DNA from 3 places in the Actinomadura sp. NPDC047616 genome. Region 3 is predicted to be linked to each of the others. Evidence: predicted binding sites of a transcription regulator. Region 3 holds the regulator's gene; each other region holds the start of a gene.
What was found. Region 3 encodes HrcA, which represses chaperone genes, less so after heat shock. Its sites were predicted from a motif close to TTGGCACTCTCNNNNNGAGAGTGCCAA; they were not measured.
Positions count from the first base shown of each region.

Region 1: a site for HrcA is predicted at 8,813-8,839, ahead of groES (co-chaperone GroES). Genes of this name have one in related genera too.
Region 2: a site for HrcA is predicted at 3,193-3,219, ahead of groL (chaperonin GroEL). Genes of this name have one in related genera too.

Region 1 covers NZ_JBEYTB010000011.1:218,114-228,597, forward strand. Annotated here, with positions in the region: gene ABZ801_RS25940 (glycerol-3-phosphate dehydrogenase/oxidase) at 1-1,093, opposite strand, end outside; gene ABZ801_RS25945 (GuaB3 family IMP dehydrogenase-related protein) at 1,187-2,299, opposite strand; gene guaB (IMP dehydrogenase) at 2,370-3,887, opposite strand; gene ABZ801_RS25955 (DUF5319 domain-containing protein) at 4,260-4,649, shown strand; gene ABZ801_RS25960 (hypothetical protein) at 4,730-5,788, opposite strand; gene ABZ801_RS25965 (sigma-70 family RNA polymerase sigma factor) at 5,785-6,378, opposite strand; gene groL (chaperonin GroEL) at 6,670-8,295, opposite strand; gene groES (co-chaperone GroES) at 8,383-8,694, opposite strand; gene ABZ801_RS25980 (SAM-dependent methyltransferase) at 8,924-10,174, shown strand.
Region 2 covers NZ_JBEYTB010000011.1:2,240-12,723, forward strand. Annotated here, with positions in the region: gene ABZ801_RS24955 (phospholipid scramblase-related protein) at 1-386, opposite strand, end outside; gene ABZ801_RS24960 (TetR/AcrR family transcriptional regulator) at 536-1,318, opposite strand; gene groL (chaperonin GroEL) at 1,439-3,064, opposite strand; gene ABZ801_RS24970 (nucleotidyltransferase domain-containing protein) at 3,525-4,103, opposite strand; gene ABZ801_RS24975 (MoaD/ThiS family protein) at 4,265-4,543, opposite strand; gene thrC (threonine synthase) at 4,623-5,867, opposite strand; SAM riboswitch class I at 5,883-6,024, opposite strand; gene ABZ801_RS24985 (cation diffusion facilitator family transporter) at 6,286-7,251, opposite strand; gene ABZ801_RS24990 (trehalose-6-phosphate synthase) at 7,394-8,860, shown strand; gene ABZ801_RS24995 (sulfotransferase) at 8,902-10,017, opposite strand; gene ABZ801_RS25000 (RNA polymerase sigma factor) at 10,201-10,484, opposite strand, start outside.
Region 3 covers NZ_JBEYTB010000003.1:115,460-125,943, forward strand. Annotated here, with positions in the region: gene ABZ801_RS08150 (PhoH family protein) at 1-1,045, opposite strand, end outside; gene ABZ801_RS08155 (histidine triad nucleotide-binding protein) at 1,205-1,549, opposite strand; gene ABZ801_RS08160 (SigE family RNA polymerase sigma factor) at 1,888-2,430, shown strand; gene ABZ801_RS08165 (hypothetical protein) at 2,657-3,316, shown strand; gene ABZ801_RS08170 (16S rRNA (uracil(1498)-N(3))-methyltransferase) at 3,442-4,173, opposite strand; gene dnaJ (molecular chaperone DnaJ) at 4,216-5,352, opposite strand; gene hrcA (heat-inducible transcriptional repressor HrcA) at 5,353-6,369, opposite strand; gene ABZ801_RS08185 (DUF3097 domain-containing protein) at 6,578-7,414, shown strand; gene ABZ801_RS08190 (DUF4870 domain-containing protein) at 7,528-8,103, shown strand; gene hemW (radical SAM family heme chaperone HemW) at 8,150-9,358, opposite strand; gene ABZ801_RS08200 (hypothetical protein) at 9,406-9,846, opposite strand; gene ABZ801_RS08205 (hypothetical protein) at 10,042-10,484, shown strand, end outside.

The sequences.
Region 1 (10,484 bases), on a different contig from region 3:
TGGACGTCTCGTCGGTCTCCCCCACCAGCAGCGGACGCAGCCCCGCGTACACGCCCTCAACGTCGTCGTGCGTGAGCGGCGTGGACAGCACCTGGTTGACGTGTTCGAGCACGTAGTCGATGTCGGCGCGGGACGCCGCGGGGTGGACCTTGTCCAGGTCCCACGCGGTGTCGGTGGTGCCGATGATCCAGTGCCGGCCCCACGGGATCACGAACAGCACCGACTTCTCGGTGCGCAGGATGATGCCGGTGGAGGAGTGGATGCGGTCCTTGGGCACCACCAGGTGGATGCCCTTGGACGCGCGCACGTGGATCTGGCCTCGGCCGCCCACGAGCTCCTGGATGTCGTCGGTCCACACGCCGGTGGCGTTGACGACCTGCTTGGCCCGCACCTCCGAGCTGGTGCCCGACTCCAGGTCGCGGATGCGCAGCCCCGTCACCCGCTCGCCCTCGCGCAGGAACCCGACGCACTGGGTGCGCGAGGCGATCTGCGCGCCGTACTCGGCGGCCGTGCGCAGCACCATCATCACGTACCGGGCGTCGTCCACCTGCGCGTCCCAGTACTGGATCGCTCCAACGAAGGCGTCCTTGCGCAGCGACGGCGCCAGCCGCAACGCCCCCCGCCGGGTCAGGTGCCGGTGGTGCGGGACGCCCCGGGTGTTGCCCATCTGGAACGACATCAGGTCGTACAACGCCACCCCGGCGCCGAAGTAGCCGCGCTCCCAGACCCGGTGCGTCGTCGGCAGCAGGAACGGCACCGGCCGCACCAGGTGCGGCGCGACCCGCTGCATCAGCAGGCCGCGCTCGGTCAGCGCCTCGCGCACCAGATCGAAGTTGTACTGCTCCAGATAGCGCAACCCGCCGTGGATCAGCTTGGAGGACCGCGAGGACGTGCCGGAGGCGAAGTCGCGCGCCTCCACCACCGCCACCGACAGGCCCCGGGTGGCGGCGTCCAGGGCGGCGCCCGCGCCCACGATGCCCGCGCCCACGACCACGACGTCGAACTCCTCGCGGGCCATGCGCTCCAGCGCCGCGGCCCGTTCGGCCGGGCCGAGGCGCGAGCTGCCCAGTCCGGTCACCGGTGATCCCGTCATCGCGATTCCCCCTGTGCGGTCGGGTGTCCGTCAGTACCTACCCAACGGTAGGGACTCGTCCACACGCTGGGGATCGGCGAATTCGGGCGAACCTCAGTGCGCCACCGTCGGCGCCACCACGACCTGCACCCGCTGGAACTCCTTCAGCTCGGTGTACCCGGAGGTCGCCATCGCCCGCCGCAGCGCCCCGATCAGGTTCATCGACCCGTCGGCGACGTGCGAGGGGCCGTACAGGATCTGCTCCAGGGTGCCGATCGTGCCGACCTCCAGGCGGGTGCCGCGCGGCACGTCACCGTGATGAGCCTCACTGCCCCAGTGGTAGCCGCGGCCGGGCGCCTCGGCGGAACGGGCGAACGGCGAGCCCACCATCACCGCATCCGAGCCGCACGCGAACGCCTTGGCGATGTCGCCGCTGTTGGTCATCCCGCCGTCGGCGATCACGTGCACGTAGCGGCCGCCGGACTCGTCCAGGTAGTCGCGGCGGGCGGCGGCCACGTCGGCGACGGCCGTGGCCATCGGCACCGCCACGCCCAGCACGGTGCGGGTGGTGTGCCCGGACCCGCCGCCGAAGCCCACCAGCACGCCCGCCGCGCCCGTGCGCATCAGGTGCAGCGCCGCCGTGTACGTCGAGCACCCGCCGACGATCACCGGCACGTCCAGGTCGTAGATGAACTGCTTGAGGTTGAGCGGCTCGGCCCGACCGGACACGTGCTCGGCCGACACGGTGGTGCCGCGGATGACGAACAGGTCCACCCCGGCGTCGATCACCGCCTTGTGGAACTGCGCGGTGCGCTGCGGCGACAGCCGCGCCGCCACGGTCACCCCGGCCTCGCGGATCTCCTCGATCCGCCGGCCGATCAGCTCCTCCTTGATCGGCGCGCCGTAGATCTCCTGCAGCCGCCGGGTGGCGCGGGCGTCGTCCAGCGAGGCGATCTCGGCCAGCAGCGGCTCGGGGTCGTCGTACCGCGTCCACAGCCCTTCCAGGTCGAGCACGGCCAGCCCGCCCAGACGGCCGATGGCGATCGCGGTGGCCGGGCTGACCACGCTGTCCATCGGCGCCACGACCAGCGGCATCTCGAACCGGTAGGCGTCGATCTGCCAGGCGACGCTGACCTCCTCGGGGTCGCGGGTACGCCGCGACGGCACGATGCCGATCTCGTCGAAGGCATACGCGCGCCGGCCGCTCTTGCCCCGGCCGATCTCCACCTCAGCAGCCACAGCTCATCCTCTTTCTCCAGGCGAAACCCGCGATGACGCCTCGCAGAGACTACCCGCGTCAGCGACCCTGGTAGTTCGGGGCCTCGACGGTCATCTGGATGTCGTGCGGGTGGCTCTCGCGCAGCCCGGCCGAGGTGATCCGGATCAGCCGCCCGCGCTCGTGCAGCTCGGGGATCGTCCGGCAGCCCGCGTACCACATCGACTGGTGCAGCCCGCCGACGAGCTGGTGGGCGACGTTGGCCAGCGGCCCCCGGTAGGGCACCTGCCCCTCCACGCCCTCGGGGATCAGCTTCTCCTCGGCGCTCACGTCGGCCTGCGCGTAGCGGTCCTTGGAGAACGAGCCGCCGCGCTCGCGGTTGCGCATGGCGCCCAGCGAGCCCATGCCGCGGTACGACTTGTACTGCTTGCCGTGGACGAAGATCAGCTCACCGGGCGACTCCTCCACCCCGGCCAGCAGGCTGCCCAGCATCACCGTGTCGGCCCCGGCCACCAGGGCCTTGGCGATGTCGCCGGAGTACTGCAGCCCGCCGTCGCCGATCACCGGCACCCCGGCCTCGCGGGCCGCCCGCGACGCCTCCATGATCGCGGTGATCTGCGGGACGCCGACCCCGGCGACCACGCGGGTGGTGCAGATGGAGCCCGGGCCCACGCCGACCTTGACCGCGTCCGCGCCCGCCTCCACCAGCGCCTTCGCCCCCGCGTAGGTGGCCACGTTGCCGCCGACCACCTCCACCCGGGCGTTCGCCTTGATCTTGGCGATGGTGTCGGCGACGCCCTTGGAGTGGCCGTGCGCGGTGTCCACGATGATGACGTCGGTGCCCGCCTCGACCAGCGCCTGCGCCCGGCGCACCGCGTCCTCGCCGACCCCGACCGCGGCAGCCACCAGCAGCCGTCCGTCGGCGTCCTTGGTGGCGTGCGGGTACTGCTCGCTCTTGGTGAAGTCCTTGACGGTGATCAGCCCGCGCAGCCGCCCGTCGGCGTCGGTCAGCGGCAGCTTCTCGATCTTGTTGGTGGCCAGCAGCCGGAACGCCTCCTCCCGGGAGACGTCCACCGGCGCGGTGACCAGCGGCATCGGGGTCATCACCTCGCGGACCGGACGGGAGTGGTCGGTCTCGAAGCGCATGTCCCGGTTGGTCACGATGCCGACGAGCACGCCCCGCACATCGGTGACCGGCACCCCGGAGATCCGGTAGCGGGCGCACAGCTCCTCCACCTCGGCCAGGGTGGCGTCCGGCAGGCAGGTCACCGGATTGGTGATCATCCCGGCCTCGGACCGCTTGACCCGGTCGGCCTCGGCGGCCTGGTCCTCCACGGACATGTTGCGGTGCAGCACGCCGATGCCGCCCTGGCGGGCCATGGCCACGGCGGTGCGCGCCTCGGTGACGGTGTCCATGGCCGCCGACACCAGCGGGATGCGCAGCGACACGTTGCGGGTCAGCCGGGTGGTGGTGTCGGCCTCGCCCGGCTGCAGGTCCGAGTATCCCGGCAGCAGGAGCACGTCGTCGAAGGTCAGCCCCTCGGGCAGGAGCTGGGTGACCTGGGGCTGCGGTACGGCGGCCTCGGCTTCGGGGTTCATCGGTGTCGCGGCGCCGACTCCGCCGGACGCGATGCCGTCGGGGACGGTGCGCCGTCGGACGGAACGGGGAACGCCGCTTCCCTCCTTCCGGATGGTGTGGGCGCGTGTCCATCGGCCCGTGCGGGCCTGGGGGCGACGCCGCCGGGCGTGGGCGGCCTCCGGCCCGGGTCGCCGGGGCTCACGCTCCATCGTAGGGCGTGCACCCGGAGCGGGGACGGCGCTTCGCGCCGCAGGTCACGTGGCCTTGGTGACATTGAACGGCGGTCGCGTCCCCGCAATTCCCGATCACGGAACGTGAAAGCTCGATCATTCTTCGCGCCCGGACGAGATCGGGGCTCCCGTTCGCCCGCCTCGTCGCAGTAGCGTGGAGGGGTGCACGACGATGCCCCGCTCGACCCGTTCGCCGGCGACCCGGAGGACCCGGCCGCCTCGCTCGGCGACCCCGGGGAGGACGCCGCTCCGCTCAGTGTGGCGGAGCGGGAGGACGTGCTGGCCGATCTCGCCGACCTGGAGGTCTTCCGGGCGCTCCTGGAGCCGCTGGGGGTGCGCGGCCTGACCGTCGACTGCGGCGACTGCGGCAAGCTGCACTACATCGACTGGGACCTGCTGCACGGCAACCTGCGCCACCTGCTCGACGAGGGCACCCCGCGGGTGCACGAGCCCGCCCTGGCGCCCGACCCGGTCGACTACGTCTCCTGGGAGTACGCCCGCGGCTACGTCGACGGCGTCATCGACAGCGAAGAAGGCCGCGACACCGACTAGCACCCGGCGGCAGGGGCGGGCGGCGTGCCCGGCGTGTCCATCCGGCTCTGCGTGTCCGTCCGGCTCTGGCGTCCTGCGGGTCAGGGTCGTTCGCGGCGCGGATCGTCCCGGTCGCCTCTGGCGCCCTTCTCGTGCTCGCCGACCGGCTTGCCCTTCTCGCCTGGCCTGCCCTTCTCATCCCGCTCGCCGGTGAAGACGCGCGGCTCGAAACCGGAGCGGGAGCGCTCGACGGGCCTGGGGATCCAGCGGCGGAACTCGTCGATGCGGCGCCGGAACTCGTCCTCGGCCGGGCGGGCCGGCCACGGCAGCCCGGCGGGGGGCGTGACGCCCGGCCGGGCCGGCTGGACGAGCGTGCCGTCCGGGGCGCCCGGCGACGGCGAGGGCGACGGCGATCTCGACGGGGCCGGCGACTGCTCGTCCCGGCCGGTGTCCCGGCCGGCCTCGCGCTCACCGCGCTCGGCGGGTTTCCGGGACGGCGCCGGTGACGTGGGCTTGCGCGGCACGCCCCGCGCCCGTCCAGCGTCCGTGACGGGCCCGGTCGCGGGAGGCGGCGCCACCGCGCGCAGCGTCTGCCGCTGGGCGTCGGCGGACGGGTCGTCCGCCGGCCGCGTGATCTGCTTGCCGGGGGGAGCGTCGTGCGCGGACCGCCTGGTCAGATCGCCGCCCGCGGCGGCCACCCCGCCCGACGCCAGCACCGCGCCCGCCACCCCGAGCGCCACGATCGTGCGGCGCCCGCGCCGGCGCGGGCCGGGCGGCGGCTCGGGGCCGGGGCGCCGGTCGGGCCCGGGCTCTGCGACGTCGGCGACCAGCGCCCGCAGCAGGTGCACCGCCGGATCGGACTCCGCGCCCACGGCCCGCAGCCGCTCGTCCAGCTCGGCCTCGGCGTCGCCGGGGCCCCCGGCCTCGTCCGGGTCCGGTAGCGCACCGGCGGGCTCGGGCCCGTCGGCGGGCTGGGGCTCGGCGGAGGCGGCGGGCTCAGTGGCGGGCGCAAAGGACGCAGCGTGCCGTGCCAGCGCCTCGAAGACGGCGTCGCTGCGGCGCACCGCACCCAGATCGCCGGTCGGGGCCTCGGACGCGGGGGCATCGCCGCGGCTGGAAGGTTCGACCGGATCCGGGGCGCCCGTGCTGCGCTCCGTCAAGCGATCGACTCCTCTCTGGCCATCGCCCGAAGCCGGGCCAGAGCCCGGTGCTGCGCGACCCGTACCGCCCCCGCGGACATGCCCAGTACATTACCGGTCTCCTCCGCCGACAGACCTGCCACCACTCGCAGAAGCACCAGCTCACGCTGATGGTCGGGGAGACGGGTGAGCAGGTCGCGGGCGCGCTGGGCCTCGATGTAGCGCACCACCGTCTCCTCGGGGCCGGGCCGGTCGTCGGGACCGTCCGGCAGGTCCTCGGTCGGCACGGCCGCCCGGACCGCGCTGCGCATCGCGTCGGCGATCTTGTGCGCGGCGATGCCGAAGACGAACGACGCGAACGGCCGCCCCATGTCGCGGTAGCGCGGCAGCGCCGACAGCACCGCGATGCAGACCTCCTGGGCCACGTCGTCGGCGATGTGGTACTGCCCGGACACGCGGCCCAGCCGGGCCCGGCAGTACCGGACCACCATGGGACGCACCTGGCCGATCAGCACCTCGATCGCGCCCGGGTCGCCCTGCACGGCCAGGGTCGTCAGCTCTTTGAGGTCCCCTTCCTCGGCCCGTCCGCCTTCCGGCGACACCGCGCGCAACTGCCGTCGGCGGCCGGTGTCGGGGGGCACCGGCGGGGCCGGGCCTCCCGAGGGTTCGGTAGCGCGCGCGGTCGTGGTCCCGGCGAAGCATCCCTCGGTCACGTAGAGCATGATGCCCAGCGCGCTCCGACCTGTCTCCACTGTGCAAGACAACGGAATGGTCACAGTGCGGCCGTGCGGCGCTCTTTCACCACACTGTGCGTCCGCGTCGACGCGCAAAGTGACCACGAGACGGACGAAAAGAGCCCCCGCCGGTCGTCCGGCGGGGGCTCTGTGACGCGACCGGAGCGGTCAGTGGCCGTGGCCGTGACCGTGGCCGTGACCGCCGGCGGCCTCCTCGGCCTCCTCGGGCTTGTCGACCACGAGCGCCTCGGTGGTCAGCAGCATGCCCGCGATGGACGCGGCGTTGCTGACCGCCGACCGGGTCACCTTGACCGGGTCGATGACGCCCTGGGCGATCAGGTCGCCGTACTCGTCGGTGGCGGCGTTGTAGCCGTGGCCGGCCTGCAGCTCCTGCACCTTGGAGACGACGACGTAGCCCTCCTTGCCGGCGTTCTCGGCGATCCAGCGCAGCGGCTCGACCAGCGCGCGGCGCACCGCCTCGGCGCCGGTGGCCTCGTCGCCGGACAGGCCGAGGGCCTCGAAGCCCTCCTTGGCCACGTGCACCAGCGCCGAGCCGCCGCCGGAGACGATGCCCTCCTCGATGGCGGCGCGGGTCGCCGAGATGGCGTCCTCGAGGCGGTGCTTCTTCTCCTTGAGCTCCACCTCGGTGGCCGCGCCGACGCGCAGCACGCACACGCCGCCCGACAGCTTGGCGAGGCGCTCCTGCAGCTTCTCGCGGTCCCAGTCGGAGTCGCTGCGCTCGATCTCGACCTTGATCTGGCGGACGCGGTCCTCGATGTCGGCGGCGTCGCCGGCGCCGTCCACGATCGTGGTGGCGTCCTTGGTGACCGTGATCCGGCGGGCCCGGCCGAGGTCCTCCACGCCCAGGTTCTCCAGCTTGAGGCCGAGGGCCTCGCTGACCACCTGGCCGCCGGTGAGGATGGCCATGTCGGCGAGCATCGCCTTGCGGCGGTCGCCGAAGCCGGGGGCCTTGACCGCGACCGAGGAGAAGGTGCCGCGGATCTTGTTGGCGACCAGCAGGGCCAGCGCCTCGCCCTCGACGTCCTCGGCCACCACCAGCAGCGGCTTCTTGGTCTGGGCGACCTTCTCGGCCAGCGGCAGGAACTCCGTCACGTTGGAGATCTTGCCGTCCACGATCAGCACGTAGGCGTCCTCCAGGACGGCCTCCATGCGCTCGGGGTCGGTCACCATGTGCGGCGACAGGTAGCCCTTGTCGAACTGGAGCCCCTCGGTGAACTCCAGCTCCAGGCCCATGGTGTGGGCCTCCTCGACGGTGATCACGCCGTCCTTGCCGACCTTCTCGAACGCCTCGGCGATCAGCTCGCCGATGCCGGCGTCCTGGGCGGAGATGGTCGCGACGTGCGCGATCTCGCTCTTCTCCTCGACCTCGCGGGCGACCTTGAGCAGCTGGTCGGACACGTGCCGGGCGGCCGCGTCGATGCCCCGCTTGAGGCTCAGCGGCGAGGCGCCCGCGGCCACGTTGCGCAGGCCCTCGCGGACCAGCGCCTGGGCCAGCACCGTGGCGGTGGTGGTGCCGTCACCGGCGATGTCGTTGGTCTTGGTGGCCACCTCCTTGGCCAGCTGGGCCCCCAGGTTCTCGTAGGGGTCCTCCAGCTCGACCTCGCGGGCGATGGTCACACCGTCGTTGGTGATGGTCGGCGCGCCGAACTTCTTGTCGATGACCACGTTGCGGCCGCGCGGGCCGATGGTCACCTTGACGGCGTTGGCGAGGCGGTCGACGCCGCGCTCAAGAGCCCGGCGCGCGTCCTCCTCGAACTCCAGGATCTTCGCCATGCGAAAACAATCTCCCTTCGCGCGAACCGCCCCGGCCCGCCCCTGCTAACGGGCCGGACCGGGGCGGTGCGTCACTGCTCGGACGCCTTACTTCTCGACGATCGCGAGGACGTCACGCGCCGAGAGCACGAGGTACTCCTCGTTGTTGTACTTGACCTCGGTGCCGCCGTACTTGCTGTAGAGCACGACGTCGCCGACCTTCACGTCGAGCGGCACCCGCTCGCCCTTGTCGTCGACGCGACCCGGGCCCACGGCCAGGACGGTGCCCTCCTGGGGCTTCTCCTTGGCGGTGTCGGGAATGACCAGGCCCGACGCGGTGGTGGTCTCGGCCTCAAGCGGCTGGACGACGATGCGGTCCTCAAGCGGCTTGAGAGCAACCTTGGTGGCGGTCGTCACGATCTGACCTCCCCTTCGGTGGTGTCCTCGGCCGGCTTGGAAAGGCCGGCCGCACATGTGGCAGAAGAGGCGACCCCGGACCGGCCTGCCGTCGCGGGTGCCAGACCGACCTTGTCGCTTATTGGCACTCTCACATTGAGAGTGCCAGTCATGGAGACTATGCCGTGGCCGGGAAGGCGTCAACACGAACACGTGCGCACCCCCCGGCCCTGGCACCGCTACCGTCCGGGGTATGGACATCGAGGCGTTCCGGGCCCTTCCGGGCCCCGCGGGCCGCGCCGTGCTCGCGGCGGCCGCCGAGGCGGACCTGAGCGAGAACGCCCTGCTCAGCACGGCCGCGCGCCTACGTGAACGCTACCCCGCCGACCTCGTCGCCGCCGCCTTGACCCAGGCCCGGCTGCGCGTGCGCGCCCGAGCCAAGTTCGGTCCGGACGCCGACCGCATGTACTTCACCCCCGACGGCCTGGAGCAGGCCACCCGCGCCCGGGTGGCCGCCCACCGCGCCCGCCGCTTCGCCGCGTACCTGGACGGCCGCCGGGGCGGGGTGGTGCTGGAGATGGGGTGCGGGATCGGGGCGGACCTCATCGCCCGGGCGCGGCAGGGGTGCCGCGGTGAGGGCGTGGAGCGGGACGCGCTGACGGCGGCGGTGGCGCGGGCGAACGTCGAGGCGCTGGGGCTGGCGGACCTCGCGTCCGTCCGCGAGGGCGACGCCACCCAGGAGGATCCCGCCGGGTACGCGGCGGTCTTCGCCGACCCGGGGCGGCGCACCGGCCGAGGGCGCGTGTTCGATCCCCGGGCGTACGAGCCGCCGCTCGACACCGTCCTGGAACTGGCCGCGCGGGCGCCCGCCGGGTGCGTCAAGGTGGCGCCGGGCATCCCGCACGAGGCGATCCCGGACGGCGCGGAGGCCGAGTGGGTCTCCGTCGGCGGGGACGTCAAGGAGGCCGCGCTGTGGCTGGGCGGGCTGGCCGGGACGGCGGGCCGTCGCGCGACGGTGATCCGGTCGGACGACCCGGACGCCCCCGCCGCGACGCTCACGCCCGACCCCGGCCTGGACGCGCCGGACGTGCGCGGGTGGGGGCGTTATCTGTACGAGCCGGACGGCGCGGTGATCCGCGCGCACCTGGTCGCCGAGGTGGCCGCGCAGGTGGGCGGCGGCCTGGCCGACCCGCGGATCGCCTACGTCACCGCCGACACGGCCGTGGCGACGCCGTTCGCGGCGGCCTACGAGATCGAGGACGTGCTGCCGTTCTCGGTCAAGCGGCTGCGCGGCGAGCTGCGCCGCCGTGACGTGGGCATACTGACGATCAAGAAGCGCGGTTCGGCGGTGGACGTGGACCGCCTGCGCCGCGACCTCGGGTTCACGCCCAGGGCGCGCAGGGGCGGCGGGAGAGAGTCGACCGTCGTGCTCACCCGCGTGGGCCGGGCGCCGGTCGCGCTGCTCGCCCGCCCGGTCGCCGCCGCGCCGCCGGCCACGGCGTGATCGGAAAGCGGCCGCCGTCGCGGCCGGCCGGCCTCCGCCGTGCGCCGGAGAATCGGCGAAGATCTCCACGCCGCTGAATGACCCCAAGCGGATCCGGGAGACGCGCCAGCGCACAGCAAATGTTGCACACATTGCGGCATTGCGTTCGCTAAGGATTGCGCCGATCCCGGACCGCGCCTATGACACTCGGAATCGCGGGCGGCCGAGAGAAAGGCGACGGCCGGGCGGCACCCGGAATTGACGGGCGAGGGGGCGGCCCGGCGCGCCGGTCCGCGCCGCGTCCGCCGGACCGGCAGACTGTGCGCCCACA
Region 2 (10,484 bases), on a different contig from region 3:
CCGACGCGCCGTCCGGCGACGTCGTGGAGGCCGTAGCGGAAGGTGTGGTCTTCCTGCTGGAACACGCCGACGAACGCGCCGTCCGGGTCGTACACGGTTGCGTTCTGCGAATGCACGGGCTTGTCGATGACCATGAGCGGCACGCCCTGCGGGTCGGACACCCGCACGGTGCGGGCGGAAGCCTCCGAGCCGCCCCACAGCACGCGGGACGCCTGACGGCGGATGGAGACGTTCTCCTCCTCCGCCTCGGCGACCAGCGTCCCGGGCCCGTCGAAGATCCTGTACTGGGACTTGGCGGCGGGCAGCCGCCTGGGCTGCTCGACACGCAGGATGGACGCGCCGAAGAGACCGTACACGTGGCGCATCGCGCCGAACGCGTCCGTCATTCCACACCTCCCGCAGGCGTCCGGTCTGACCGCGTCAACGCATCACCCTGACAACGCGCCGGCGACCTCAACCGTGCCAATGGCCCGAATGCGGCCCCTGAGCACGTGCCCTCCCCCGCCCTTCCCCGGCCGGGCGGCCCCGCTCGAACTCAGTGGGGTCCCGTGTCCGGGGGGCGGTTGCCTTCCCCTGGGGTGTCGGCGGGGGCTCTTGTGGTGTTGTCGGTGGGGAGGATCGCGGCCATGCAGGTCATGACGCGGTCGAGGCCGTAGTGGAAGCGCCGGTCGTCGTCCATGTGCGGCTGGACGGCGTCGCGGATGATGCGGATGAACATCGGGTACTCGCCACTGGCCAGGATCTGGCGGACGTAGGCGGAATTGCGCACCATCACGTCCTCGCGGCTCATGCCGGTGCGGCGTTGCTCCTCGATCCAGGTCAGCTGCTCCGCGACGGCCTGCTCGACGTAGCCGTTGAGCATCGCGTACGCGGCGAGGATGTCGTCGATGGGCTGGCCGAAGTCCAGCGCCCGGCAGCCGAACTCGATCAGGCGCAGCTGGTTGGGCCCGAATCCGGGACGTCGCCGCAGCCCCAGCATCCAGGGATGCCGCAGCAGCATGGCCCGCTGCCGCCCGGCCAGCAGGGTGACGTCGCCGCGCCAGTCGCCCGAGGGATGTTCCGGCAGGTCCAACTCGCCGAGGGCGTGGTCGATCATCAGCTCGATCAGGTCGGTGCGGCTCGGGACGTACCGGTACAGCGACATGGCGCCCGCGCCGATCTCGGCGGCGATCCTGCGCATGGAGGCCGCGTCCAGTCCCTCGGCGTCGGCGATCCGCACGGCCGCCTCGGTGATCTGCGCCCTGCTGTAGGCGGGCCTCGGTCCCCGGGCCGGACGTTCGGGCAGCATCCAGATGTTCACGTGCTCGGCGTCCGCCACCGTCCCACCTCCCGCGGAAAGACTAATCGGGCCGTGCCGGGCGGCCCGCGAACGCGAAGAGGGGCGGTCCCGTGGGGAACCGCCCCTCTGCCAGGCGTACCGAGTCGTACGGAGCCGGACTCAGAAGTCCATGCCGCCGCCGTCGGGCATGCCCGCCGGGGCCTTCTCCTTCTCCGGCTTCTCGGCGATGACGGCCTCGGTGGTCAGGAACAGCGCCGCGATGGACGAGGCGTTCTGCAGCGCCGACCGGGTCACCTTGGCCGGGTCGATGATGCCCGCCTCGAACATGTTGACGTAGTCGCCGGTCGCGGCGTTCAGGCCCTGGCCCGGCTCGATCGAGCGGACCTTCTCGACCACGACGCCGCCCTCGAGGCCGGCGTTGACCGCGATCTGCTTGAGCGGCTCCTCCAGCGCGCGCTTGACGATGTTGGCGCCGGTGGCCTCGTCGCCGTTCAGCTCCAGCTTGTCGAACGCCTTGGCGCCCGCCTGCAGCAGCGCCACGCCACCGCCGGGGACGATGCCCTCCTCGACGGCCGCCTTCGCGTTGCGGACGGCGTCCTCGATGCGGTGCTTGCGCTCCTTCAGCTCGACCTCGGTGGCCGCGCCGGCCTTGATGACCGCCACGCCGCCGGCCAGCTTGGCCAGCCGCTCCTGCAGCTTCTCGCGGTCGTAGTCGGAGTCGGTGTTGTCGATCTCGACCCGGATCTGGTTGACCCGGCCCGCGATCTCGTTGGCGTCACCGGCGCCGTCGACGATCGTGGTCTCCTCCTTGGAGACGACGACCTTGCGGGCGCGGCCCAGCATGTCGACGGTGGTGTTCTCCAGCTTCAGGCCGACGTCCTCGCTGATGACCTGGCCGCCGGTCAGGGTGGCGATGTCGCCCAGCATGGCCTTGCGGCGGTCGCCGAAGCCGGGGGCCTTGACGGCCACCGACTTGAAGATGCCGCGGATCTTGTTGACGATCAGGGTGGCCAGGGCCTCGCCCTCGACGTCCTCGGCGATCAGCAGCAGCGGCTTGCCGGCCTGCATGACCGACTCCAGGACCGGCAGCAGGTCCTTGTTGGCCGACACCTTCCCCTGGACGATCAGGATGTACGGGTCCTCCAGGACCGCTTCCATCCGCTCGGGGTCGGTCACGAAGTAGTGCGAGATGTAGCCCTTGTCGAAGCGCATACCCTCGGTGAGCTCCAGCTCCAGGCCGAAGGTCTGGCTCTCCTCGACGGTGATGACGCCTTCCTTGCCGACCTTGTCCATCGCCTCGGCGATCATCTCGCCGATCTGGGTGTCACCCGCGGAGATGGAGGCGGTGGAGGCGATCTGCTCCTTGGTCTCGACGTCCTTGGCCAGCTTGGACAGCTCCTCGCTGACCCGCTCGACCGCGGCCTCGATGCCGCGCTTGAGCGACATCGGGTTGGCACCGGCCGCGACGTTGCGCAGGCCCTCGCGTACCAGCGCCTGGGCCAGCACGGTGGCGGTCGTGGTGCCGTCACCGGCGACGTCGTCGGTCTTCTTGGCGACCTCCTTGACCAGCTCGGCGCCGATCTTCTCCCAGGGGTCCTCCAGCTCGATCTCCTTGGCGATCGACACGCCGTCGTTGGTGATCGTGGGGGCGCCCCACTTCTTCTCCAGCACGACGTTGCGGCCCTTGGGGCCAAGGGTGACCTTGACGGCGTCCGCGAGCTGGTTCATACCGCGCTCGAGGCCGCGCCGGGCATCCTCGTCGAACGAGATCATCTTTGCAGCCATAGGCTCCAGTCCTCCCGGAACAGGGTGGCCTTACGGATCGAGCCGATGCCCGCGACGGACGACCTGCCCGACGGCTGCCATTCCGCCGCCGGAGGCATGGCCTCATCGCCCCGACCCACACTGTGGGATTGTCACTCTCCACAGTAGAGTGCCAACGACGTGTTTAGCACTCTACCCGTCCGAGTGCAAGCGGCCGACCTTCCCCCCGGCTGTACCCTCCTTACCTGCCGGGACACCCCCTGACCTGCGAAAGCATCCGGCATCGGGGGCGGGCCGGGCGCCGCCGCGGGTGGCCGTCCGCCGCTCGTCGCGGCACGTTCGCGGAACGTTCGCTGAACGCGGACCCGGGTCGCGTCACCGGGAGGGGCCGTGTTCCGCGCGCAGGCGCCGCAGGCGGGAGGAGCCGCGCCCGCCCCGCGAGAGGCATGGCGAAACCGCGCCCGTCGGGGAGGGCGGCCGTTCACGAGGGAAGGCCGGACGGGCGGTAATGGCCGGTCTCGGGAGTGCGCAGGAGCGGCAGAACCTCTTCCTCCAGGCGCCGGGAGATGCGCAGCCCATATCGCGACTCCAGGCGGTCGCGGGCCCGTACGAAACGCGCCGCGGCGTCCTCCAGGGATTGCGGGACGGTCCGCACTCCGAGTGGGCCCAGCAGGAATCGCGTCATCTTCAGCAGTTCGCCGCGGACGCGGTCGGACTTTCCGTGGCGGCGCTTGCCGGCCAGCGACAACGCCCAGTCCCAGAAGTGCGCGTCGATCGCGGGAAGGGTGTCGGGGCCGACCCGCCACGGCGGGTTCCAGCTGCGCGGCATCTCCGGGAAGAGCAGGTCGACCTTGACGGGACCGGGGAAGATCAGCAGATAACTCGCGCAGTCGCCGAGCGGGTCCCATTGGGCGGCCAGCGGCCCGTACGGGGCGACCATGCCCGGCAGGACGGCGGCGACCCCGGCGAAGTCGTCCACGGTGACGTGGAAGTCCCAGTCCGACAACTCGGTGGCGTTTCCGCGCGCCCGGGAGCCGACCAGGTTCACCTTCCGGACCATGGGATGACTTTCCACCGTCCCCGCGACGTCCTCCGCTATGCCCATGAGGGGCCCGTACCCGATGGCGGCGAACGGGAAGCCGGTTTTCGTGCTTTGTCCCGCGCGCGGGAAAAAGCGACCCGCGCCCGACGGGTGCCGGGCGCGGGCCGTTGTCGGTGCCGTCAGCCGCCGGCGACGGCCGGGATGATGGAGATCTGCGCGCCCTCGGGGGTCGGGGTGTCCAGGCCCTCGGCGAACCGGACGTCCTCGTCGCCCACGTACACGTTGACGAAGCGGCGGATCTTGCCGTTGTCGTCCAGGATGCGGGCGGAGATGCCGGAGTAGCTGGCCTCCAGGTCGGCCACGACCGCGCGCAGCGTGGCGCCCTCGGCCTTGACCTCCGCCTCGCCGCCGGTGTAGCTCCGCAGGATCGTCGGGATCCGAACGGACACGGTGCTCATGCTGGCTCCTCGAAGTGCTCGGGTCGTACGACGGGATGCGCGGCCGCCGAAGAGACGCGCGGCCGCGGCGGGCGTCCGGTCAGGCCAGGCCCGCGGCGCGGAACGCCTCCAGGGAGGGGGCGATGTTCGCGGTCGGCGCGACGACGGGGGCGACGGCGTCCAGGGTCTTCAGCCCGTCCCCGGAGTTGATGATCACGGTTTCGGCCTCGGGGTCGAGGGCGCCGGACTCGGCCAGCTTGCGCAGGGACGCGACGGTGACGCCGCCCGCGGTCTCGCCGAAGATGCCCTCGGTGCGGGCCAGCAGCCGGATGCCCTCGACGACCTGCTCGTCGGTGACGTCCTCGACCGCGCCGCCGGTGCGGCGCGTCACGTCCAGCACGTACGGGCCGTCGGCGGGGTTGCCGATGGCCAGCGACTTGGCGATGGTGTCGGGCTTGACCGGCCGGACGACGTCGTGGCCCTGCTTGAACGCGGCCGCCACCGGCGAGCACCCGGTGGCCTGGGCGCCGAAGACCCGGTACGGCTTGTCCTCGACCAGGCCGAGCTTGATCAGCTCCTGGAACGCCTTGTCGATCTTGGTGAGCTGGGAGCCGGAGGCGACCGGGACCACGATCTGGTCGGGCAGCCGCCAGCCGAGCTGCTCGGCGATCTCGTAGCCGAGGGTCTTGGAGCCCTCGGCGTAGTAGGGGCGCACGTTGACGTTGACGAAGGCCCAGTCGTCCTGCTCGCCGGCGATCTCGGAGGCCAGCCGGTTGACGTCGTCGTAGTTGCCGTCGACGGTGACGAACGTGCCGCCGTACACCGCCGTGGTGAGGATCTTCTGCCGTTCCAGGTCGGACGGGACGAACACCGCGCTGCGGATGCCCGCCCGGGCCGCGGCGGCCGCGACCGCGTTGGCCAGGTTGCCGGTGGACGGGCAGGCCAGCACCTTGAAGCCGAGCTCGCGGGCGGCGGCGAGCGCCACCGCGACCACGCGGTCCTTGAACGAGTGGGTGGGGTTGCCGCTGTCGTCCTTGACCCACAGGCGGCGCAGGCCCAGCGACTCGGCGAGCTGGTCGGCGCGGACGAGGCGGGTCAGGCCCGGCTCGGTGTTGGGGGTGTCGGCGACGTTGCCCGGCACCGGCAGCAGCCCGCGGTAGCGCCAGATGTTGCGCGGCCCGGCCTCGATGTCGGCGCGGGAGACGCCGGAGAAGTCGTAGGAGATCTCCAGCGGGCCGAAACACTCCTGACACGCGTAGTGCGGGCCGAGTTCGCGGGTGTGACCGCATTCGCGGCAGGTGAGGGCGGTCGCGGGTCCCAGATCGACGGCAGGCGTGACAGCCATGTGGCGAGGCCTTTCTCCCCATCTTTCCTGCGCCACCTTGGTCGCAGGCCGGAGTTGGCACCATTTCCTGGCCGGCCTCGCGGGATCGCGAGCGCTTACGAACCAGGTGGTTGCCGGGGCTTCACAGGGCCGGTCCCTCCACCCCTCTGGATGAGCGTTCTTCAGTTGTGGTGCGGGCCGCCGGGGGCGGCCGCCGTCGCGTGTGTCCACGTGGAGGGAACGCTCGTTCGCCGAACGTTCCGCATGAGCGGTATCACGTCGTATGCGCGACTTTACATGATCTGACCGGTTGCCGGACAAGAGGGTCTCGCAGTGTGAGACATTACCCACCCCCTCGCCACGTCACGCGTCCCGGCCGGACAGGTCAGGGCCGCTCGCGCCACGCGCCGTCCCCGGCAGCCGAGCCGGGCCGTCACGGCTACCCGGTGAGGTCGCGCCGGGCCTGGTCCATCGACGGAGCGGGGTCCCGCTGGGGGGCGTCTTCCTGGGTGGGGTCGAGGAAGACGTGGCGGACGGCGGGCAGCCGCTCGCGCAGCCGCCGGTCGATGTCCCCGGCGATGTCCTCGGCCTCGTCGGCGCTGATGGCGTCGGAGAAGTGCACCTTGGCGGCCACGAGGATCTCCTCCGGGCCGAAGTGCATGGTGAACAGCTCCTCCACGCCGTCCACCCCGGGCGCGGCGGTGATCTCCGCGCGGATCTCGCGCTGCGCGGCGGGGTCGGCGGCCTGCCCGATGAGCAGGTGCCGGCTGTCGCGGCCGAGCGCGAACGCCACCACGACCAGCAGCAGCCCGATGAGGATGGAGGCGATCCCGTCCCAGACCGGCGAGCCGGTCACCTCCCGCAGCGTCAGCCCGGCCGCGGCGAACGCCAGGCCGATCATCGCGGCGGTGTCCTCGAAGAGGGCCGCCTTGAACGTCACGTCGGGGGTCCGGCGCACATGGCCGACCACGGTGCCGCGGGCCTCGCGGCGCGCCTGGGTGAAGGCCCGCAGCCAGGACGTCCCCTCCAGCACCGCCGCGACGGCCAGCACGGTGAAGGCCAGCCAGACCTGCTCGCCGCCCGGCTCCCGGCCGACGATCGCCAGCACGCCCTCGAAGATCGAGTAGCCGGCCCCGGCGACGAGGATCCCGAACGCCGCCAGCAGCGACCAGAAGTACCGCTCGTTGCCGTATCCGAAGGGGTGCCGCCGGTCCGGCGGGCGCGCGCTGCGCCGCAGCGAGGCCAGCAGGAACGCCTGGTTGAGGGTGTCGGCCACCGAGTGCGCGCCCTCGGCCAGCATGGCGCTGGACCCCGCCAGCACCCCCGCGACCAGCTTGGTGATCGCCAGCAACAGGTTCGCCGTCCCCGCGACCAGAACGGTTTTCGTCGTCTCGGCCCTGCTCACGCCGCGCTCGTTTACCCGGAGAAGATCGACATACACGCCGGGGCCCTGTGACACCGGGCATTGCACCGTCTGGGGACGGCCCGAAAACGCCTTCCTGCGGGTCTCTTTGAAGCGCGCGCTCACGAACTGAGACGCTTCCCCTATGAGCCAAGTGCTGGTGGCGTCGAACCGCGGCCCGGTGTCGTTCTCGCTCGCCGACGACGGCTCCCTGACGCTGCGGCGCGGCGGGGGCGGCCTGGTGTCGGGGCTGGCCGCGGTGACGGGCGGCGGGCGCGAGCCGGACGACGGCTGCGCGCCGCCAGACGTGCTGTGGGTGTGCGCGGCGCTCGGGGAGGCCGACCGCTCGGCCGCGCGTCGCGCCCCCGAGGGCAGGCTCGACCTGGACGGGCACGACACGGGCGGGGCGGCCGTGCGCATGCTCGACATACCGCCCGCCACGTTCCACCGCGCCTACAACGCCGTGGCCAACTCCACGCTGTGGTTCGTCCACCACCTGCTCTACGACACGCCCCGCGTCCCGCACTTCGACGCGCGCGCACGGCGCGACTGGCAGTCGTACGAGGCGTACAACGCGGCGTTCGCCGACGCCCTGGCCCGCGACGCCGCCCCGGGTGCCAAGGCGGCGGTGCAGGACTACCACCTGTCGCTGGCGCCGCGGATGCTGCGCGACCGCCGCCCCGACCTGAAGATCGTGCACTTCTCGCACACGCCGTGGGCGTCCCCCGAGTACTACCGGCTGCTGCCCGACGACGTCGGCGCGGCGGTGCTGGACGGCATCCTCGGCGCCGACCACGCCGGTTTCCTCGCCGAACGGTGGGCCGCGGCGTTCCTGGACTGCTGCGAGCAGCTGCTGCCGGGCGCCCGGGTCGACCGCGCGGCCCGGACGGTGACCTTCGCCGGCCACGTCACCCGCGTCGGCGTGCACGCGCTCGGCGTCGACGGGCAGCAACTGCGGGCGCGCGCCGCCGAACCGGACGTCGCCGAACGCCGCCGGGCGCTGCGCGAGCAGGTCGGCGACCGGCGGCTCATCGTGCGGATCGACCGGACCGAGCTGTCCAAGAACATCGTGCGCGGCCTGGCCGCCTACCGGGAGATGCTCGCCAACCATCCCGAGTGGCACGGCCGCGTGGTGCACCTGGCGTTCGCCTACCCGTCCCGGCACGACCTGCCCGAGTACCGCGAGTACACGGCGGCGGTGCAGCGGCTGGCCGCGCAGATCGTCGACGAGTACGGCACCGCGACCTGGGATCCGCTGATCCTGCAGGTCAACGACGACTATCCGCGCTCGCTCGCCGCCTACGGGATGGCCGACGTGCTGGTGGTCAACCCGATCCGCGACGGCATGAACCTGGTCGCCAAGGAGGGCCCGGTGGTGTCGGAGCACGGCTGCGCCCTGGTGCTGTCGCGGGAGGCGGGCGCGGCGGCCGAACTGGCGGCCGACGCGCTGGTCGTCAACCCCTACGACGTGTCGCAGACCGCCGAGGCGCTGCACCAGGCGCTGCTGATGCCGCCCGACCGCCGCGCCGAACGCAGCGCCCGGCTGGCCGCCGCCGCCACCGCGCTCCCCCCACGCCGCTGGTTCGCCGACCAGCTGGCCGCCCTCGACTGACCCCGCCCAGGCCGACGCCGGGAGCGGCGAGGCGGACGTGGTCAGATGCCCGGGTGGCCGGTGCGGGCCGGTTCGGCGCGGCGTTCGGCCAGCGGGACGGGGGACGGCGCGGGCACCATGCCCAGCGGCGAGGCGGGCTCGACGATGAGCGGGGCGGGTCCGGTCCACACGGTGGTGAGCAGCGACTCGACCGGGTTCGGCTCGTTGCGCGTGCGCCACCGCTCCCGCATCCGCTGCTTGCTCTGGGACATGCGGCGGTGGGTGCTGACCTTGGCGAGCCGGGCCAGCTGCCCCCGCGTGGGACGAGGCGCGCCGCTCGGCTCGTAGCCGTACTCGGCCAGCCGGTCCCCGAACGCCGCCTCGGCCAGGCCGACCTCCCACGGCTCCAGCCGCCGCGTCCAGGACCCCACGCTGCCGCCGTCGACGGCGCCGTGGGTGCGGCGGTGCCACTTCTTCTGCGGCGGGACGGTCAGCCGCGCGACCCTGTTCGGCTCGGTCATGGCGGGGTCGTACTCCTCGCCGAGGAACGCGCACAGCCGCATCAGCTCGTCGGCCGGGTCGGCGACGAGCCGCTCGTACTGCAGCTCGTAGTAGGCGTCGGGGCCGAGTTCGGCGGCGTACCGGCGGCCCTGGTCGATCGCCTCCCGCCAGACGCAGATGGCGTGGTTGATGTCCTGCTTGTACCAGGGCATCTCCTTGAGCGAGGCCACGCAGTCGCGGCCGTCGCGGACCACGTGGACGAACTGGGCGTCGGGGTACATCCGCCGCAGCGCGTCGACGTACCGGAAGTAGCTGGGCCGCTTGTCGCCCCAGCGCACCCGGTCGAAGCGGCGGGCGTAGGCGCGGAACACGACGGCCAGCGCCGACCCCAGCGTGGGGGGAGCGGACACGATCTCGTCGGCGGTCCGGTCGGCGTCCAGGCCGAGGTCGGCGAACTTGGTCCCCCGCCCGGTGGTGATCCAGTCGGCCAGCGCCCGCCGGTTCCGGCTGTCGCGCAGGTCACCGAAGTCGCACCGCGACGTCCAGGCCGGGATGACGAACCGGGTCTCGGCGGGGACGGCGATCCGGTGGTGCGAGTGCAGCATCAGCTGCAGCAGCGTCGTCCCCGACCGTGGGCACCCGAGGACGAAGATCGGGCGGTCAGTGTGGGCAAACATGCTCGGGATGCTGGCCGACGGGCCCGCCCGCCATCGCGCGCCTAGGCGCACGCTTGCCAAGGCATTACGGATGCTTGGCAGCAGCTGACCAGCGGATTCCGCCGCCTGTAGACATTCCGGCACGCGGCCCGGCCGCGCGGGGGCGGCCGTGCGGAGCGGGCGCCGGCGGCGCGGACGCGGGCGTCAGGTGTAGGACTCGCCCAGGGTCTGGCGGACCTGCTTGCGGGCCTCGTGGATGCGGGACTTCACCGTGCCGAGCGGGAGCTTGAGCTGCTCGGCGATCTCGGCGTACTCCAGCTGGGAGACGTCCCGCAGCACCAGGGCCTGGATCAGGTCGGGCTTGCGGGCCTCCAGATCCTCCATGGCGTCCAGGATGTCGACCCGGGACCCGGCGATGACGCTGGTGCGGCGCGGGTCGGGACGCTGCTGCGGCAGCTCGCCCGCCTGCTCCAGCGAGCGGCGCTTGA
Region 3 (10,484 bases):
GCTTGCGGGACGACCCGCGCCCCGCCGCACCCTGCTTGATGCCCGGCACCCGCGACTCGTCGTAGCGGTTGTAGGCGTCCACGATGTCGGTGACCAGCTTGTGCCGGACGACGTCGTGACTGGTGAGCCGGCAGAAGTGGATGTCGTCGATCCCCTCGAGGATCTCCTGGACGACGCGCAGCCCGCTCTGCTGCCCGCTGGGCAGGTCGACCTGGGTGACGTCGCCGGTGACGACCACCTTGGACCCGAAGCCCAGGCGCGTCAGGAACATCTTCATCTGCTCGGGCGTGGTGTTCTGCGCCTCGTCGAGGATGATGAACGAGTCGTTCAGGGTCCTGCCGCGCATGTACCCCAGGGGGGCGACCTCGATGGTGCCCGCGGCCATCAGCTTGGGGATGGAGTCGGGGTCGACCATGTCGTGCAGCGCGTCGTACAGCGGGCGCAGGTACGGGTCGATCTTCTCGTAGAGCGTGCCGGGCAGGAAGCCCAGGCGCTCGCCCGCCTCCACCGCCGGACGGGTCAGGATGATCCGGTTGACCTTCTTGTCCTGCAGGGCCCGGACCGCCTTGGCCATCGCCAGGTAGGTCTTGCCGGTGCCCGCCGGGCCGATGCCGAACACGATCGTGTGCTTGTCGATCGAGTCGACGTACCGCTTCTGGTTGAGGGTCTTGGGGCGGATGGTCCGGCCCCGGCTGGACAGCACGTCCAGGGTGAGCACCTCGGCGGGGCGCTCCTCGGTCTGGTTCCGCAACATCGCCAGGCTGCGCTCCACGGCGTCGGGGGTGAGCGGCGTGCCGCCCTTGAGCAGCTCGATGAGCTCGGCGAACAGGCGGGAGACCAGCTCGGTCTCCGCCTCCGCCCCGGTCACGGTGATCTCGTTGCCCCGGACGTGGATGTCGCTGTGGAACGCGCGTTCGATGACGTGGAGCAACTCGTCCCGGGAGCCCAGCAGGCTCACCATGGAGTGGTCGTCCGGCACCACGATCTTGATCTGGGAGCGCGTGGCCGTGCGGTCGTCGCGCTCCAGGTGAGTTGATTCGACCATCAGCCGGGCCTTACGGCCTTCTTCGACCTGCCTTCTGTCGCTACCGGGTTTCCGCGTATGTCGCCATCCATGGTACTGGCCGCTCGCGACATGACGCCGCCGTATTTTCGGTGGCTACCCGCGGCGCCGCCGGGGAAACGGCGGCGGCCCGCCCGCCCGTCAGCCGGGCGGCCAGTTCAGCCCGCGCCCGCCGAGGACGTGCGCGTGCACGTGGAAGACCGTCTGCCCCGCCTGGGGACCGGTGTTGAACACCACCCGGTAGCCCGTCTCGGCCACGCCCTCGTCCACGGCCACCTGGTGCGCCTCGCTCAGCACCTCGGCCAGCAGGCCGGGGTCGGCGGCGGCCAGGTCGGCCACGCTCGGGTGGTGGTCGCGGGGGATCACCAGCACGTGCGTGGGAGCCTGCGGGTTGATGTCGCGGAACGCCACGGTGCGCGCCGACTCGCGGACGACCTTGGCGGGCACGTCCCCCGAAACGATCTTGCAGAACAGGCAGTCGGTCATCGGTCTCCCTCCGCGATCGTGCCCGAATCCTACCGAGCGGCGTCCGGCGCGTGGCCGCGGACGCCCCGCGCTGGATAGGGTCTCGCCGATCGACCATTGACGGATCGGCCGCATTCCACCGGTCCGCTGGATTAAGGTTGCAACCCTGGCGTACCCCCCGGTTCGAAACCCCTGCGCCTCCCGCCTTGTCGGCCGGTCGGGTTCGCCATGCACGCCGTCCCGAAGGCACTCATCCGAACGGATGGCCGGGGGACGGCAAAGGCGGCGGATAGGTGACCGAGGTTGGCAGGAACATGCCCTTTCGTAAACCGGACGACGAGGGTGCGCGTCCCACAGACGTGACCGAGACCCTCGTGGCCAGGGGCACGGCGGGGGCGGTGGCCGTCGCCTGGGATGCCGATCAGGCGGTGACCGCCCTCTACAGCGCCAACTACCGTTCGCTGGTGCGGCTCGCGGCGATGCTCGTCCGCGACGCCGGGACGGCCGAGGAGGTCGTCCAGGACGCCTTCGTCGCCATGCACGGCGGCTGGCGGCGCCTGCGCGACCCCGACAAGGCCCTGTCCTACCTGCGTCAGTCGGTGGTCAACCGGTCGCGGTCGGTGCTGCGGCACCGCGCTGTGGTGGAGAAGTACGCCCCCAAGGGGCTCCCGGACGCGCCCAGTGCGGAGGCGGGCGCGATCGGCGAACTGGAACGCAGCGCGGTGATCGAGGCGCTGCACCGGCTGCCCGCCCGCCAGCGGGAGGCACTGGTGCTGCGCTACTACGCCGACCTGTCCGAAGCGGAGATCGCCAGCGCGATGGGCATCAGCCGGGGCGCCGTCAAGAGCCACACGGCCCGCGGGATGGCCGCGCTGCGCAACGTCCTGGAGCAGTTCTCGTGACTTCCACCCAGCACCTGAGGCCGTCCGGGCCCTCCGGCCGGCCGAGGGGCGGCCCCGCCGCGCCGCGGGCCGTCCGGGGCGCGCGCCTGAGGGGCGACCCCGCGCACGGGACGGCGGAACCGCACCCGCCGTCGCGTGCCTGCGGGCCGCCCTCGCGACCGAGCAATCGAAAGGAGGACGGGGCCTCCACCGGCCTGCGGGCCGCCCCCTTCGCCCCGGAAGTGACATGACCGACCCCCACGACGAGTACGGCGACATCCTCCGCCGTGCGCTCAACGCGGAGGCGGAGAAGGTCACCCCCGCGGCCGACGGCCTGGAGCGGATCCGCCGCCGCATCGACGACCGACGCCGGCGCCGGTTCTCCTGGGACTGGTTCACCGCCAACTGGGCGCGTCCGCTGCTGGCGGTCGCGACCGCCGTGGCGGTCGCCGGGCTCGGCGTCTCGGCGCCGCAGACGCTGGGGTTCCTGTCGTCGACCGCCGGCGGCAACGGCTCGTCCGACGGTCACGAGCAGACCGCGCGGAACGGGTCGACGCCCGGCGTGCCCGGCGTGCCGCCCGGCACCCGCGTCCCGGACTCCTACGGCAGCGCTCCCGGCGACGACCCTTCGGCGTCCGTCTCCTCCACCCCGCCGACCACCAGCGGCTCACCCGCGTGCGGTCCCAGCGACACCACGACGGACCGGCCGTCCGCCAGCGGCTCCCCCGCCCCGCAGCAGAGCGGCACGTGCTCGACCCCGCCGACGTCGCCGACCCCGCCCACGCAACCGCCGCCCACCACGCCGACGACGACGCCTCCCAGCGAGCCCACCGAGCAGCCGGAGGCACCGACGTCGAGCGAGCCCGCTCCCGCCTCTACCGACGCGCCCGCCGTGGCCCCAGAGTGATCTGACGGTCACCGAGCCGAGCGCGCACAATCCCACACCCCGCGATCCCTCCAGCCCGGGATCGGCTTCCGCATGCCCGGAAACACGCGCCATGCCTGCGCCATGCGCATGCCCTGACGGGCGGCCTACCAGCGGCCGGTGGCGGCCAGCAGGACGGCCGCGGCCGCCACGCCCGCGGTGGAGGTGCGCAGGACGGTCGGGCCCAGGCGGACCGGACGCGCCCCGGCTGCGGCGAACCGGTCGAGTTCCTCGGGGGCGATGCCGCCCTCCGGGCCGACGATCACCACGATGTCTCCGCTGCCGGGCGGCCGCAGCGCGCTGAGCGGCTCGCCGGCCTCCTCGTGCAGGACGACGGCGCAGGCAGCGGCGGCGACCCGGGCCTCGACGTCGGCGGTGGCGGCCAGCGGCGGCACCTCCGGCAGCCAGCTGCGGCGGGCCTGCTTGGCGGCCTCCCGGGCGGCGGTGCGCCAGCGCCCCAGGGCCTTGTCGCGTTTCTCCGGGCGCCACTGCGTCACGCAGCGGGCCGCCGCCCACGGGACGATCTCGTCCACGCCCGCCTCGGTCATCGTCTCCACGGCCAGCTCGCCCCGCTCGCCCTTGGGCAGGGCCTGAACGACCACCAGACGCGGCTCAGGGCGCTCGTGGCGGTGCCGCGTGAGCACGTCCAGGGTCAGCGACGCGCGGTCGGCGGCGGCCACCACGCACTCGGCCAGCAGCCCGGCGCCGTCGGTGAGGTCGACGCGCTCGCCGGGCCGCAGCCGGCGCACGGTGGCCGCGTGCCGGCCCTCCGGCCCGCCGAGCAGCACGCGATCGTCCTCCAGCGCGGAGGACTCGGCCAGGAAGACCGGCGGAGACACGATTCCCGTTTCTTACTCGTTCCCGTCGGGCGGGGTTCCGTCCTACTGGTTGAACACGTCGCGCAGCCGTGAGAACACGCTGCGCTGCCCGGGGGCGAACTTGCCGGGCGGACGCTCCTCGCCTCGCAGCTCGGCCAGGCGGCGCAGCAGCTCCTCCTGCTCGTCGTCGAGCTTGGACGGCGTCTCGACGTTGACGTGGATGAGCAGGTCGCCGCGGCCGCTCTCGTTCAGGTGCCGCACGCCCCGCCCGTACAGGGTGATGACCTGCCCGGACTGCGTGCCGGGCTTGATGTCGACCTCCTCGGCACCGTCCAGCGTGTCGATGGTGACGCTGGTGCCGAGGGCCGCCGCGGTCATCGGGATCTGCACGGTGCAGTGCAGGTCGTCGCCCTCCCGCTCGAAGATCGGGTGCGGCTTCTCGACGATCTCCAGGAACAGGTCTCCGGGCGGGCCGCCGCCCGGGCCGACCTCGCCCTCCCCGGCCAGCTGGATGTGGATGCCGTTCTCCACGCCCGCCGGGATCTTGACCTTGACGGTGCGGCGGGTGCGGACCCGGCCGTCGCCCGAGCACTCCGGGCACGGGGTGCGGATCACGCTGCCGAAGCCGCCGCAGCGCGGGCACGGCCGCGAGGTCATCACCTGGCCGAGGAACGAGCGCTGCACCTGCTGCACCTCACCGCGGCCCATGCAGGTGTCGCAGGTCTCCGGGTGGGTGCCGGGCGCGCAGCCCGAGCCCTCGCAGGTGGTGCACACCACGGCGGTGTCGATCGTCAGCTCGCGCGTGGTGCCGAAGGCGGTCTCGGCCAGGTCCAGCTCGACGCGCAGCGTGGCGTTGCGGCCGCGCCGGGCGCGGGTGCGCGGGCCACGCGAGGTCGCCGTGCCGAAGAAGGCGTCCATGATGTCGCTGAACGGGAAGCCGGCGCCGCCGAACGGCCCGGCCCCGCCCGCGCCCGAACCCGCGGCCGCGAACGGGTCCACGCCCAGGTCGTACATCTCGCGCTTCTTGGGGTCGGAGAGCACCTCGTACGCCTGGGTGATCTCCTTGAACCGCTCCTGGGTCTCCGGATCGGGGTTGACGTCCGGATGCAGCTCGCGCGCGAGCCGCCGGTACGCCTTCTTGATCTCGTCCGGGCTCGCGTCGCGGCGGACCCCCAGGGTCGCGTAGTAGTCGTTGGCCACTTACGACCCCGCCAGGATCTGTCCAACGTAGCGTGCCACTGCCCGTACCGCTCCCATCGTGCTGGGGTAGTCCATGCGTGTCGGCCCGAGCACTCCGAGCCGAGCCAGGGTCCTGTCCCCGACGCCGTAGTCGGCCGCGACCACCGAGGTGAAGCGCAGCCCCTCGTCGGGGTTCTCCGTGCCGATCCGCACGGTAACAGAAGACGAGGACTCGCCGACCTCGCCGAGCAGGCGCATCAGCACCACCTGTTCCTCCAGGGCCTCCAGGACCTCGCGCAGGCTCTGCGAGAAGTCCACGGCCGCCAGGTTGGCGGCGCCGGCGAACACGATCTTCTCGTCGTGCTTCTCGACCAGCGTCTCCAGCAGCACCGACAGTACCGCCGCGGCGACCGGCCGGTCGTCCACCGCCACCTTCTCCGGGAGGTCGGCCACGGCGTTCGGCACCTCGCCGAGCCCGCAGCCGTCCAGGCAGGTGTTGAGCAACGCCCGCAGGTGCCCGACGGTGTCCTCGGAGACGTCGCGCGGCGTCTCGATGACCCGCTGCTCGACCCGGCCGGTGTTGGTGATCAGGACCAGCAGCAGCCGGTGCGAGGCCACCGGGACCAGTTCCACGTGCCGCACCGTCGAGCGGGTCAGCGACGGGTACTGCACCACGGCGACCTGGCGGGTCAGCTGGGCCAGCAGCCGTACCGTCCGGCCCACCACGTCGTCGAGGTCGTAGGCGCCGCTGAGGAACGTCTCGATGGCGCGCCGCTCGGCCGACGACAGCGGCTTGATCGTCGACAGCCGGTCGACGAACAGCCGGTAGCCCTTGTCGGTGGGCACCCGGCCCGCGCTGGTGTGGGGCTGGGTGATGTACCCCTGCTCCTCCAGCACGGCCATGTCGTTGCGGATCGTCGCCGGGGACACTCCGAGGTTGTGCCGGTCGGCCAGCGACTTGGACCCGACCGGCTCGTTGGTGGAGACGTAGTCCTCGACAATGGCGCGCAGGACCGCCAGCTTCCGGTCGTCGAGCACGTGGTCACCTCCCCTGCCCCCGTACTGGCACTCCATACTTCCGAGTGCCAAGTGTACGGCCCGGCGGGCACCGGCTGGAGTGCCTGGCGCGGCCGGAAGCAGCCCCGGGGCGTTCCCAGGGCCGTGCCCCTGGCCGGTCGCGGCCTCCCGGGGGGCGCGCCACGCCGAAGGACGTGCGCGAACGGTGCCGGGGCGAGCAGTGCGGTTAATGTGCGGATCCGTGTGGAGTAAGGACTACGGAAACGACGTCCTGGCAGGCGACTGGCGGCGGCCCCGCAAGGGGCAGATCCCCGAGATCCCGGCCGAACGCGACCTGGTGGTGGAGGACCCGGACAGCGGCTTCTGCGGCGCCGTGGTCGGCTGCGACAAGTTCGGCGTGACGCTGGAGGACCGGTTCGGCAAGCGCCGGGTGTTCCCGTTGACCAAGGCGGGGTTCCTGCTGGACGGCAAGCCCGTCACGCTCGTCAGGCCCGCCCAGGCCTCGCAGGGCCCGCGGGCCCCGGCGCGCTCCGCCTCCGGGTCCATCGCGGTGAGCGGCCTGCGCGCGCGTGTGGCCAAGGAGAGCCGCATCTACGTGGAGGGCGTGCACGACGCCGAGCTGGTGGAGAAGATCTGGGGCCACGACCTGCGGGTGGAGGGTGTGGTCGTGGAGTACCTGGAGGGCGTGGACGACCTGCCCGCCATCGTGGGGGAGTTCGCGCCCGGCCCGGAACGCCGCCTGGGCGTGCTCGTCGACCACCTGGTGGAGGGTTCCAAGGAGAGCCGGATCGCCACGCGGGTGCGCTCCCCCCACGTCCTGGTGACCGGCCACCCGTTCGTCGACATCTGGCAGGCCGTCAAGCCCCGCGCCGTGGGAATCAGGGCCTGGCCGGACGTCCCGCGCGGCGTACCTTGGAAGGAAGGCGTGCTCGCTGCTCTGGGTTGGGGGGACGACGTGGGCGAGGGATGGCGGCGCATCCTCGGTTCCGTGAACTCCTATACGGACCTGGAACCTGAGCTGCTCGGGCGCGTCGAAGAAATCATCGACTTCGTAACGGCCCCCTAGCGCCTCAAGGCCGTTCCGCGGCCTTGCCAGGCGTCCTTGCCCCCGATCCCTCGTCCCCACTTCCTTGTCCCAGCCCCGCAGCCCTCACCGCAGGCGACCACGAGGAGCAGGCCATGACGCACGGGCACCCCGGCCAGCCGGGATACGACCCGCCCAACCACGGGCAGCAGCCGGGCTACGGCCAGTCCCAGCCCGGATACGACCCCGGCTACGGGCAGCAGCCCGGCTACGGCCAGGCCCCGGGGTACGGGCAGCCTGGATACGGGCAGCCGGGATACGACGCGTACGGGCAGGCGCCCGGGTACGGCTCCTACGGCGGCCAGATGCAGCCGTACGGCGCCCCCGGATACGGCCCCGGGCAGACGACCTCGGACGAGCGGACGTGGGCGCTGCTGGGCCATCTGGGCCAGCTCGTCCTCGGTTTCATCGCACCGCTGCTGGTCTACCTGATCAAGAAGGACGAGTCGCCCTTCCTGCGGCACCACGGCGCCCAGGGCCTGAACTTCGCGATCACCCAGACCGTCTACGTGATCATCAACATCGTGCTGATGTTCCTGATCATCGGGTTCTTCACGTTCCTCGCGCAGTTCATCGCGCAGATCGTGCTGCTGATCATGGCGGCCGTCGCCGGGAACCGCGGCGAGTGGTACCGCTTCCCCTCGTTCATGGCCTGGCCCATGATCCGCTGACGCGCACGCCGCGCCGGGCCGGGCCGACGTCAGGCCGGTCGACGTGTCAGGTCAGGTCGCGGACGACGGCGTCGGCGAGCAGGCGGCCGCGCAGGGTCAGCACCGCGCGGCCGCGCCGGTAGGGCTCCGGCTCGATCAGCCCATCGTCGATCATGCGGCGGACGGCCCCGTCGTCCAGGAGCTCGGCGGGACAGCCGTCGGCCAGCCGCAGTTCGAGCATGACGCGCTCGATGCGGCGGTCGGTGTCGTCCAGGACTTCGCGTGCGTGCGCGGGGGTGACGCCCTCGGCCAGCCGCGCCGCGTAGGCGGCGGGGTGCTTGACGTTCCACCAGCGGGTGCCGCCCACGTGACTGTGCGCGCCGGGGCCCACGCCCCACCAGTCGGCGCCCGTCCAGTAGAGCATGTTGTGGCGGCAGCGGGCGTCGGGGGTCGCCGCCCAGTTGGAGATCTCGTACCAGCGCAGGCCGTTCGCGCTCAGCGTCTCCTCCGCGATGAGGTAGCGGTCGGCCATGGCGTCGTCGTCCGGCTGCTCCAGTCGCCCGCGCCGCACCTGCGCGGCCAGGCGGGTGCCCTCCTCGACGATGAGCGCGTAGGCCGAGACGTGGTCGGGCTCCGCGGCCAGCGCCGCTTCCAGGGACGCCCGCCAGTCGTCGTGGCTCTCCCCCGGCGTGCCGTAGATGAGGTCCAGGTTGACGTGTTCGAAGCCCGCCCTGCGGGCCCAGTCCACCACTTGGGGCACGCGCCCGGGCGTATGGGCGCGGTCCAGCACGGCCAGCACGTGCTCGCGCGCGCTCTGCATGCCGTAGGAGACGCGGGTGAATCCGGCCTCGCGGAGCTTGCCCAGGTACGCCTCGTCCACCGACTCGGGATTGGCCTCGGTGGTGACCTCGGCGTCCGGGGCCAGCCCGAACTCGGCGTCGATGGCACCGAGAACGCGGCCCAGGTCGTCCGGGGCCAGCAGCGTCGGCGTGCCCCCGCCCACGAAGACGGTCGCCACGGGCAGTTCCGCGTCGCCGAGCACGCGGCGCGCCATCCGGATTTCGGCGATCGCCGTGTCCGCGTAGGAGTCGCGGCTCGCCCCCGGGCCGAGTTCACCGGCGGTGTAGGTGTTGAAGTCGCAGTAGCCGCACCGCGTCACGCAGAACGGCACGTGCACGTAGAAGGCGAACGGCCGCGTCCCCAGCCCTTCCAGGGCGCGCGCGGGAAGCGCGCCGTCGGCGGGTACGGGGTCACCATCGGGCAAGGTAGCGGGCACCCCTCCAGTCTGCCGCTCCTCGCCTCATGCCGAGACCATCCCTGGGGTCACCGCCCGGCGAGCCTGGCACGCAGCCAGTCGGGCATGTGCTCCTCCGAACGGGGGAAGTGTTCCAGGTCCACCGCGTAGGTGTCGGCGGTCAGCGGCGGGTTGAAGTCGGGTTCGCCGTCGTAGTCGAACTCGGCGCTGAACCGCCCGGACCGTTCCACCCGCAGGCGCGCGGTGAACCACGCCCCCTTGTCCTCGCGGTACATCAGCTGCCGCAGGTCGTCCATCTTGTCGCTGGCCTGCCCGGGCACCGTGGTGGGCCGGATATTGCCGTCCGCGTCGACGACCTGCAGGGCCGAACTGTCGATGCTGACGGTGGCGCGGAACACGAACTCCAAGTGCTCCCACCCGTCGGGGGCCGCCGACCGCAACGCCCGCACCGCCCCGTTCACCGTTTCCCGCTCCTCCGGAGACAACCTCACCTGCTCGGAGTGGGTCACGGCACAACCTCCCTTGTCGTCCCACGCCGCCCAGCGGCCGATCCCCTCGACCCTACCGACCCGCCACTGCCCGCCCTGGAATCACCACCGTGTCGCCCATCGGCCGCATGGGCACGGGCGCCGTCCGGGACACCTTGGGGGGATTCTGCGCATGTGGGGGTCGGGGTGGTGATCAGCGTGGATAGAGTCGGCCACGTGCGGAACCAGGGGGCGACGGGGTACGGCCGGGTGCCGGTTCGGGTGCTGCTGCACGGGGAGCCCGCTGGATGGCGCTCGGTGGTCGTCGACAAGGACGGGGCGGAGCAGCACGCCGACCTGGGCGGCCCGGGTGTCCTGTGGAGCGAGAACGGCCGCGACGACCCCGAACCCGCGTGGTGGGCGCGCCGGCTGGCCGAGACGGCGGCGGCGCTGCGCCGCCACGTCGACGAGACGCTGACCGACCGCACGTTCGCCGAGCTGGGCGTCGAGGCCGAGGTCACCTGGTTCGCGGTGGACGAGCCGGTCGCCTGGGAGGGCCTGGTCACGCTGCGCGAACCCGATCCCGCGCGGTTCCCGGGACGGGTGCCGCCATTTGTGGTGACGCTGGAGCCGGGACGCGGCGCCCTGCTGCCGGGGGCCAGCCTGCTGTTCACCACCCT